2 regions of the Streptococcus sp. 1453 genome follow, and region 1 is predicted to be linked to the other one. Evidence: riboswitches for the same ligand, from Rfam matches in the RefSeq annotation. Region 1 holds a riboswitch; the other holds the start of a gene.
The links. A riboswitch is a leader RNA that binds a small molecule or an ion and turns the genes downstream of it on or off. The one in region 1 is predicted to bind thiamine pyrophosphate.

Region 2: linked by a shared signal. The riboswitch ahead of HW098_RS03375 (thiamine-binding protein) and the one ahead of HW098_RS01360 (TenA family protein) in region 1 are both predicted to bind thiamine pyrophosphate.

Annotation. Positions count from the first base shown of each region.
Region 1 is NZ_VMLZ01000002.1:103,710-109,143, reverse strand. Features, by position in the region: gene thiE (thiamine phosphate synthase) at 91-720, opposite strand; gene thiM (hydroxyethylthiazole kinase) at 722-1,504, opposite strand; gene HW098_RS10390 (hypothetical protein) at 1,605-1,751, shown strand; gene HW098_RS01360 (TenA family protein) at 1,784-2,452, opposite strand; TPP riboswitch at 2,669-2,757, opposite strand; gene lctO (L-lactate oxidase) at 2,906-4,042, opposite strand; gene lysS (lysine--tRNA ligase) at 4,666-5,434, opposite strand, start outside.
Region 2 is NZ_VMLZ01000004.1:62,496-67,929, forward strand. Features, by position in the region: gene HW098_RS03350 (DHH family phosphoesterase) at 1-382, shown strand, start outside; gene rplI (50S ribosomal protein L9) at 379-831, shown strand; gene dnaB (replicative DNA helicase) at 875-2,227, shown strand; gene HW098_RS03365 (Veg family protein) at 2,229-2,495, shown strand; gene HW098_RS03370 (SH3 domain-containing protein) at 2,583-4,157, shown strand; TPP riboswitch at 4,240-4,342, shown strand; gene HW098_RS03375 (thiamine-binding protein) at 4,411-4,701, shown strand; gene HW098_RS03380 (ABC transporter permease) at 4,664-5,422, shown strand.

The DNA of each region.
Region 1 (5,434 bases):
TGTTTGATGAATTAGCCATTCAAGCTGAATCTGGACATATCTTTTTAGAAAAGGAAAACTTCCACTTACTTAGAATCCAAGGATAGATACCTATTGTTCACTCATTTCTCGAACAGTTTTTTCTATATTTTTTGCATACGATATTGCTGAAATGATTGAAACACCGTCAACATTGGTCTTCATAATGTCTTTAATATGTTGCGTCTGTATCCCACCAATTGCAACTAAGGGCATTTGTGGCAATAGTTTTCTCATCAATTTAAGACCTTCATAACCTATAGCGCCACCAGCATCATCTTTTGACTGGGTATCAAATACAGGACCAACACCAACATAATCTACATATTCAACTTTTGACTGTTGAAATTCTTTCTCGTTTTTTATAGAAAGACCAATTATTTTATCTGGCATCAATTTTCTAATTTCATCAACTCCAAGGTCATCTTGTCCTACATGTACGCCATCAGCGTCAATTTCCATCGCCAAATCAATATCATCATTAACAATAAACGGAACATTGTATTTTTTACAAAGTTTTTTAAGTTTTATTGCTAATTCCAGTTTTTCTTTACCTTCTAAAGCACCTTTACCTTTTTCTCGAAATTGAAATAAAGTTATACCACCTTTTAAAGAATCTTCAACAACTGTATATAAATCCTTACCTAAGCAAGTAGTCGTTCCACAAATAAAATATAATTTTAATAGTTCTTTATTAAACATCTTATTTCACCTTTTTAAATGTTTCTATATCTTTATCAGTAACTTCATATAATGCATTAATAAATTCAACTTTAAACGTTCCTGGTAGATGTCCATTAGGACGCTTTTCTGCCATTTCCCCGGCAATATTATATGCTAACATTGCTGTTTCTAAAGATTTCAATTCTTGTCCTTTTTCTAGTCCTATAAAGCTCGCTAATACAGCTCCTAATAAACATCCTGTTCCAATAACTTTCGGCATCATTGCACTTCCGTTATGGATAGTCACTACCTCACCATTAACAGCAATAGCATCAACCTCCCCAGTTACTACTATTGGAATATTAAACTTAGCATTTGCTGCTAAAGCAATTTCATCAATATTATCTACTCCTGCACTGTCTACTCCCTTAGAGGCTACATTTATGCCGACTAAAGATGCAATCTCTCCTGCATTTCCTCTAATAGCTGCCAGTTTGTAATTATTTATTAAATCATCTGATACTTTTTTTCTATAAGCTCCCGCTCCACAGGCTACAGGATCTAATACTGCAGGTACATTATATTTTTCAGCTATTTTTAATGCCTCTTGGTACAGCTTCCAATTATCATCCGTTAAAGTCCCAATGTTAATCAATAATCCTCCAGCATACTTTAACAAATCCTCTAAATCTGCTGGAAACTCACTCATGGCTGGTGATGCACCCAGTGCTACTAATCCATTTGCTGTGAAATTTTTTACTACATCATTGGTGATACAAATGACTAATGGTGCTTTTTCTTTTAATAATTTTAAACTTGTCATATTGAATTCCTTCCTTTTCACTTTATACGATCTATAGATTTCGATTTATCTCTATCTTTCATTAAGAAATTTTTCAGTTACATTGAATGATTTATACTCAATGAAAATCAAAGAGCAAACTAGGAAGCTAGCCACAGGTTGCTCAAAACACTGTTTTGAGGTTGTGGATAGAACTGACGAAGTCAGTAACCATACCTACGGCAAGGTGAAGCTGACGTGGTTTGAAGAGATTTTCGAAGAGTATTAACTCATCAAATTTGTCAGTATCCTGAACTTTCTCTAGGCATCATAACCAATATCAAAAAAGGCTAATTCTAAAGCGACCGCTTGATTCCAGCGTTGCTGAAGTTCTGTCAAATCTTCTCGACCTTTTCCGACACGATTGAGTTCGTCAACCAGAAATTGAACCCACTCTGCAAAGAAAGGACCTCTGTGGAGATTGATCCATTCCGAATGAATATAGGCTTCAGGTAGAGCCAAATCTTTAGAACCCCAGTCTAAATAGAGACCCTCTGCAATGACCAGCATGACCAAAAGATGGGCATAGTCTGATGAAGCCACTGCCGAATACATAAGATCCTGAAAGGCTTTTGTTACAGGGTGCAAGGTCACTTCCAGATAATCATTCTCAGATACTTTTAAGTCTTTGAAAGCCTTTTGGAAATAACCATCTTCATCTGCTTCAAGAAAGCCTAGTTGCTTGGCAAAACGAAGTTTGGATTCAAGCTGGTCTGCGTGAGCTACGCAGGCACCCAGCATGGATAAGAAGGCATCAAAGAAGTGATAATCTTGAATTAGGTAGTCTTTTAAGACCTTATTCTTAATTGTCCCTGCAAAAAGTTCCTTGACAAAACGATGATTGACAGCAGCCTGCCAATCCTTCTGACTACTTTTTAATAATTCTCCAACAGTCAAACCTGGCTGAAATGCATAAACCTGTGTTTCCATATTTATTTTTCCTCTCTTTACTCCTTAGTAATCAATAAAATACCAAGAGATACCAAGCAAAATCCTAGTTTCACTTGATCCTTTTAAAGAACACCGAGGGCATTTGCAGAGAGCTACCTAAACAAGCCTATCCAGTTTTATATAAACAAAAAAACTCCAATTACAATCAAGAATTAGAGTTGACTTACAAGATTAGATCGTTCATTTCGCCATACGAAAAAACGTTTCACATTTCCCTTCGCCAGTCTTAACTGTATCAGGTTCAATGGGTATCATCTCAGCTTAAAGCACCCCAAATGTCTCTATTATTTAATTACTGCACCAGTATAGCAAAAAATGAAAGCCCTAGCAAGATATTTGACCGAAAAATATCTTTATATAGTTTTTGATAGCGATTTATTCTTCCAATACACGAAGAAAAACCTCCACATTCAGTGGAGGCAATCTCTTTTATCAATACAATTTTAAGTCACGAGGGTCAACTGGGAAGGTTGGGTTGTATGGGTTGTGACGAAGTTTGAAGTGTTTGACATCTTCAATGGTCTGAGTTCCAGACAATTGCATGACTGTCTTCAATTCCGCATTCAAGTGTTCAAAGACTTGACGCACACCGACACTACCACCAAGAGCCAAGCCATAGATAACCGGGCGACCAATAGCTACTAAGTCTGCTCCTGAAGCCAAGGCTTTAAAGACATGTTGACCACGACGAACACCAGAGTCAAAGACGATTGGCACACGTTTATCAACTGCTTCTGCCACTTCTTGAAGTGAGTCAAAGGCAGCTGGTCCACCGTCGATTTGACGACCACCGTGGTTGGTTACCCAGATACCAGAAGCTCCTGCAGCAAGCGAACGTTCAACGTCCTCACGGCATTGTGGTCCCTTGACATACACAGGAAGACCAGAGTATTCAGCGATAAATTCTACATCGCGTGGAGACAAGCGCTGTTTAGCTGATTTGTAAACAAAGTCCATTGATTTTCCAGCACCCTCTGGCAGGTATTCTTCAACAATCGGCATGCCAACTGGGAAGACAAAACCATTACGCTTATCCACTTCACGATTGCCCCCTACAGTAGCATCTGCTGTCAAGACAATCGCCTTATAACCTTCAGCCTTCACACGGTCCATGATGTGGCGGTTAATGCCATCATCTTTACTAAAGTAAAATTGGAACCAATGAGGTGTCCCTTGGAGGGCTTCAGAAATCTCTGGAAGGTCAACAGTAGAGTAAGAACTGGTTGTATAAAGAGAACCGAACTCATGCACACCACGCGCAGTCGCCACTTCACCCTGTTCGTTTGCCAATTTATGAGCTGCAACAGGTGCCATAATGATTGGTGAAGATAATTTTTCGCCTGCAAATTCAATCTCTGTACTTGGATTTTCTACATTGCAAAGTGTATGAGGAACGATGAGCTTGTGGTTAAAGGCGCGGATATTCTCTCTTAAAGTGAAAGTATCCTCTGCTCCACTGGCGATATAGCCAAATGCTGCTTTAGGGATCACTTGTTGCGCCATTGGCTCCAAATCATAGGTATTGATGAAATCTACATGACCTTCTGCATTGCTTGTTTTGTATGACATAAACTGTCCTCCTTGATTAAGTAAGCGTTTGCTTTTTACTATACAACTATAATAACTCTTTTTTCAATCATTTTCAAGAGTTTTGCTTAAAAACCATCTTATTTTTTCATACAATATACTATCCCTACTTTCCTTAAACTCTAAACTTTAGTCTATATTAAGTGAATCGTTGAGATTTTTTGCTGCCAGGCATTTGAACTACTTTTTTATTTGCTGATTCTATCTACTAATGCTATAAAAAACAAGTGAATAAGACACCAGAACATCCTCTAATAGGGCCTATGGACTTATAGCAGTCCCATATATACTGTTTAAGCAAGATACTATCCTAGTTGACGCTAACTTCCTATCCCACTTATTAATTTTTATTTATAGTGAATCTGAACAAATCAATTGGGGGATCCAAGTCAATTTCTAGTACTTTTTGAAAAGTTTCAGCATACTATCGTAAAATGAAATAAAACATGCGCAAATTGATTAGGGAATTTAAACCAATTTCTAACAATATCTTAGAAGTCAAAGTGTACTATTTCAACTTCAATACACTATACTTCATTTTCTCCTTAAATTCAGTCTCTTTTTGAATCAAAAAAATCCTCTGATAAGTACCAGAGGATAAGAGTTTATTTCATTGTTGGGAAGAGCAATACATCACGGATAGTAGTTGTATCAGTGAGAAGCATGCAGAGACGGTCGATACCGATTCCCAAACCACCTGTTGGTGGCATACCGTATTCAAGAGCCTCGATGTAGTCATAGTCGATGCCTGTTGCTTCATCATCACCAAGTTCTTTGGCTTTGGCTTGGGCTTCAAAACGACTAAGTTGGTCGATTGGGTCGTTTAGCTCAGTAAAGGCATTACCGTACTCCTTAGTCATGATGAAGAGTTCGAAACGGTCAGTAAAGCGTTGGTCTTCAGGATTTTTCTTAGCCAGTGGAGATACAGCTACTGGATGGCCATAAACAAAGGTTGGTTGGATTAAGGTTTCTTCAACAAACTCTTCAAAGAAGGCATTGATAATGTGACCAACCTCAGTGTAGTGTTTCTCAACTGGAACTTTCTTCTCAGCAGCGATAGCTTTAGCTTCTTCCAAAGTCATGTCTTGCCAGAAATCGACGCCAGTAATTTCTTTGATAGCATCCACCATATGAACACGTTTAAATGGTTCGTTGATTTTGATTTCAGTTCCTTGGTAGTTGACTGGGCCGTCGCCTTTAACAGCTTTAGCAGCATGTTGGATAATGCCTTCCGTCAAATCCATGATGTCTTGGAAGTCTGCATAAGCTTGATAGACTTCAATGGAAGTAAACTCAGGGTTGTGAGTAGCATCCATTCCTTCGTTACGGAAGATACGGCCAATTTCATAGACGCGTTCCATACCACCAACGATA
Region 2 (5,434 bases), on a different contig from region 1:
TGCGACAGATTTTGAAGAATATCGTGAGGTCAATGAACTGATTTTACAGGGGCGTAAATTAGGTTCAGATGTACTAATAGCAGAGGCTAAGGATACGAAATGCTATGATACAGTTGTTATTAGTAAGGCAGCAGATGCCATGTTAGCTATGTCAGGTATTGAAGCGAGTTTTGTTCTTGCGAAGAATACACAAGGCTTTATCTCCATCTCAGCTCGTAGTCGTAGTAAACTGAATGTACAACGGATTATGGAAGAGCTGGGAGGTGGAGGCCACTTTAATTTAGCTGCAGCTCAAATTAAGGATTTAACCTTGTCAGAAGCAGGTGAAAAACTGACAGAAATTGTATTAAATGAAATAAAGGAAAAGGAGAAAGAAGAATGAAAGTAATCTTTTTAGCAGATGTTAAAGGAAAAGGTAAAAAAGGCGAAATTAAGGAAGTACCAACAGGTTATGCACAAAACTTTCTTATCAAAAAGAATCTAGCCAAAGAAGCGACTGCTCAAGCTGTAGGTGAACTTCGTGGTAAACAAAAATCGGAAGAAAAAGCTCACGCTGAGATGATTGCAGAAGCAAAAGCAATTAAAGCACAACTTGAAGCAGAAGAAACGGTTGTAGAATTTGTTGAAAAAGTTGGTCCAGATGGCCGTACCTTTGGTTCTATTACCAATAAGAAGATTGCAGAAGAATTGCAAAAGCAATTTGGAATTAAGATTGATAAACGTCATATTCAAGTACAAGCTCCGATTCGAGCAGTTGGTTTGATCGATGTGCCAGTGAAAATCTATCAAGATATCACAAGTGTAATCAATCTTCGTGTGAAAGAAGGATAAATTTACACCTTCTTGACAAGATTGTAAAAGGAAGGGAAGTCTGATGGCAGAAGTAGAAGAGTTACGAGTACAACCTCAAGATATCTTAGCTGAGCAATCCGTTTTAGGGGCTATCTTTATTGACGAGAGTAAGCTTGTTTTTGTGCGAGAATATATTGAGTCTCGGGACTTTTTTAAGTATGCCCATCGTTTGATTTTCCAAGCTATGGTCGATTTATCCGATCGTGGCGATGCTATAGATGCAACAACGGTTCGTACCATTCTTGATAATCAAGGTGATTTACAGAATATTGGTGGCCTGTCTTACTTGGTTGAGATTGTCAATTCTGTGCCAACTTCTGCTAATGCGGAGTATTATGCTAAGATTGTTGCAGAAAAAGCAATGCTACGTCGTTTAATCGCTAAGTTGACAGAGTCTGTCAATCAAGCTTACGAGGCTTCGCAACCAGCTGATGAAATTATTGCTCAGGCAGAAAAAGGCCTGATTGATGTCAGCGAAAATGCTAATCGAAGTGGATTTAAGAACATTCGAGATGTGTTGAATATCAACTTTGGAAATCTGGAAGCTCGCTCGCAACAAACGACTGATATTACAGGGATTGCGACAGGTTATCGTGATTTGGATCATATGACGACTGGTCTGCATGAAGAGGAGTTGATTATCTTAGCAGCTCGTCCGGCGGTTGGTAAGACAGCCTTTGCCTTGAATATTGCTCAGAATATTGGGACTAAGTTGGACAAAACAGTTGCTATTTTTTCACTCGAAATGGGTGCGGAAAGTCTAGTGGACCGTATGTTAGCGGCAGAAGGTTTGGTAGAATCGCATTCTATCCGTACGGGTCAATTGACCGATGAGGAATGGCAAAAATATACCATTGCTCAAGGGAATCTAGCTAATGCAAGTATCTATATCGATGATACGCCAGGGATTCGGATTACAGAGATTCGTTCTCGTTCTCGTAAATTGGCTCAAGAAACTGGAAATCTTGGTTTGATTTTGATAGACTATTTGCAACTTATCACGGGAACTGGTCGAGAAAATCGTCAACAAGAAGTTTCTGAAATTTCTCGTCAGTTGAAAATACTAGCCAAGGAATTGAAGGTTCCAGTAATCGCTCTGAGTCAGCTTTCTCGTGGTGTAGAACAACGTCAGGACAAGAGACCGGTCTTGTCTGATATTCGTGAATCGGGATCTATCGAGCAGGATGCTGATATCGTAGCTTTTCTCTATCGTGACGATTACTATGAGCGTGGTGGTGAAGAAGAGGAAGGCATCCCCAATAATAAGGTGGAAGTTATTATCGAGAAAAACCGTAGTGGAGCTCGTGGAACGGTGGAATTGATTTTCCAAAAAGAATACAATAAATTTTCAAGTATCTCAAAAAGGGAGGCATAAAATGACAGATGCATTTACAGATGTAGCTAAGATGAAAAAAATTAAAGAGGAAATCAAGGCGCATGAGGGTCATGTAATCGAAATGACCTTGGAAAATGGGCGTAAGCGCCAAAAAAATAGATTGGGTAAGTTAATTGAAGTTTATCCATCACTATTTATCGTGGAATTTGGGAATGTGGAAGGAGATAAACAAGCTAATGTTTACGTTGAATCCTTTACTTACTCAGATATCCTTACAGAAAAAAATCTAATTCATTATCTGGACTAAAGTGAGAAATTTTCTCACTTTTTCTTTTTTCTCCGAATAGTTTAAGTGAAGGTAATCTTCGATTTATATTATTTTCAAGGAGGAAGAATGAAAATTTTACCGTTTAAAGTAACAGAGACAAGGTTTTCTTTCAGAAAATCAGCTAAAAAGATTGTTCCCTTTTTAGTAGTAGGATTGATGCTAGCAGCGGGTAATAGTGTATATGCCTATTCTGGAGGAAATGGATCGATTGCGCGTGGGGATGATTATCCTGCTTACTATAAAAATGGGAGTCAGGAAATTGATCAGTGGCGCATGTACTCTCGTCAGTGTACTTCATTTGCAGCCTTTCGCTTGAGTAGTGTCAATGGTTTTGAGATTCCAAGGGCTTATGGAAATGCGAATGAATGGGGGCATCGTGCTCGTCGTGAAGGCTATCGTGTAGATAGTGTGCCAACGATTGGATCTATTGCTTGGTCTACTGCAGGAACTTATGGTCATGTTGCTTGGGTGTCAAATGTAATGGGGGATAATATAGAAATCGAGGAATATAACTACGGTTATACAGAATCCTATAATAAACGAGTTATAAAAGTAAATACGATGACAGGATTTATTCATTTTAAAGATTTGGCTGGTGGCAGTGTTGGGAATAGTCAAACCTCAGTTTCAATAGGAGGAACACATTATTTCAAGTCTGAGTCTGCTATCAAAAATCAGCCACGAGCTAGCGCAACTGCGATTGATTACTATTATCCTGGGGAGAAGGTTCATTATGATCAAATTCTCGAAAAAGATGGATACAAGTGGTTGAGTTATAAAGCTTATAACGGAAGCTATCGTTATGTTCAATTGGAGGCTGTGAATAAAAATCCTCTAGGTAATTCTGTTCTTTCTTCAACAGGCGGAACTCATTATTTTAAGAGCAAGTCTGCTATCAAAAATCAGCCACTAGCTAGCACAACTGCGATTGATTACTATTATCCTGGGGAGAAGGTTCATTATGATCAAATTCTCGAAAAAGATGGATACAAGTGGTTGAGTTATACGGCTTATAACGGAAGCTATCGTTATGTTCAATTGGAGGCTGTGAATAAAAATCCTCTAGGTAATTCTGTTCTTTCTTCAACAGGCGGAACTCATTATTTTAAGAGCAAGTCTGCTATCAAAAATCAGCCACTAGCTAGCGCAACTGTGATTGATTACTATTATCCTGGGGAGAATGTTCATTATGATCAAATTCTCGAAAAAGATGGCTACAAGTGGTTGAGTTATACAGCTTATAACGGAAGTCGTCGCTATATCCAGCTAGAGGGAGTGACTTCTTCACAGAATTATCAGAACCAATCAGGGAATAGCTCTAATTATAGCTCAAATAATGGATCGACTGTTGGTTGGAAAAAAATAAATGGTAGTTGGTATCATTTCAAATCAAATGGTTCTAAATCAACGGGATGGTTGAAGGATGGTACCAGCTGGTATTATTTGAAATCATCTGGTGAAATGCAGACAGGATGGTTAAAGGAAAATGGCTCGTGGTATTATCTGGATAGTCCAGGGGCAATGAAAACAGGCTGGTATCAAGTTTCTGGTAAGTGGTATTATTCTTACTCTTCAGGCGTCTTAGCTGTCAATACGACGGTGGATGGCTACAGAGTAAACAGTGATGGAGAACGAGTATAGAAAATTGGAGTAGGAAATTTTTCCTGCTCTTTTCTGTAAGCAGTTTCCTTGACATTTTTCTTATTTTGCGCTATCATATATCTATATAATATATGGGAGTCTGTGTACAGTCTGAGAGGAAGTGTTAAACTTCGACCGCACCTGATCTGGGTAATGCCAGCGTAGGGAACGATACTTAGTCTATTCTTGACCTTTTCCATATATGGTAAAGGTTTTTCTTTTTGTCAAAGGAAAACGAGAAGAGGAGGTTTTTATGAAAGCAAGCATTGCCTTGCAAGTTTTACCCCTAGCACAGGGGATTGATCGGATAGCTGTTATCGATCAGGTCATTGTTTATCTGCAAGCTCAAGAAGTGACCATGGTGGTGACACCATTTGAAACGGTCTTGGAAGGGGAGTTTGATGAGCTCATGCGCATTCTCAAAGAAGCGCTGGAAGTGGCAGGGCAGGAGGCAGATAATGTCTTTGCCAATGTCAAAATAAATGTAGGAGAGATTTTAAGTATTGATGAGAAACTTGAAAAGTATACTGAGACGACACATTAGTCTATTGGGCTTTCTCGGAGTTTTGTCAATCTGGCAGTTAGCAGGTTTGCTTAAACTTCTCCCCAAGTTTATCCTGCCGACACCTCTTGAAATCCTCCAGTCTTTTGTGCGTGATAGAGAATTTCTCTGGCACCATAGCTGGGCGACCTTGAGAGTGGCTTTGCTAGGTCTAATTTTGGGAGTTTTGATTGCCTGTCTTATGGCTGTGCTCATGGATAGTTTGACTTGGCTCAATGACTTGATTTACCCTATGATGGTGGTTGTTCAGACCATTCCGACCATTGCCATAGCTCCTATCTTGGTCTTGTGGCTAGGTTATGGGATTCTGCCCAAGATTGTCTTGATTATTTTGACGACAACTTTTCCTATCATCGTCAGTATTTTGGACGGTTTTAGGCATTGTGACAAGGATATGCTGACCTTGTTTAGTTTGATGCGGGCCAAGCCTTGGCAAATCCTGTGGCATTTTAAAATCCCAGTCAGTCTGCCTTACTTTTATGCAGGTCTGAGGGTCAGTGTTTCCTACGCCTTTATCACAACAGTGGTATCTGAGTGGTTGGGAGGCTTTGAGGGTCTTGGTGTTTATATGATTCAGTCCAAGAAACTGTTTCAGTATGATACCATGTTCGCGATTATTATTCTGGTATCGATTATCAGTCTTCTGGGTATGAAGCTGGTCGATGTCAGTGAAAAATATGTTATTAAATGGAAACGTTCGTAGAATAAGAATATT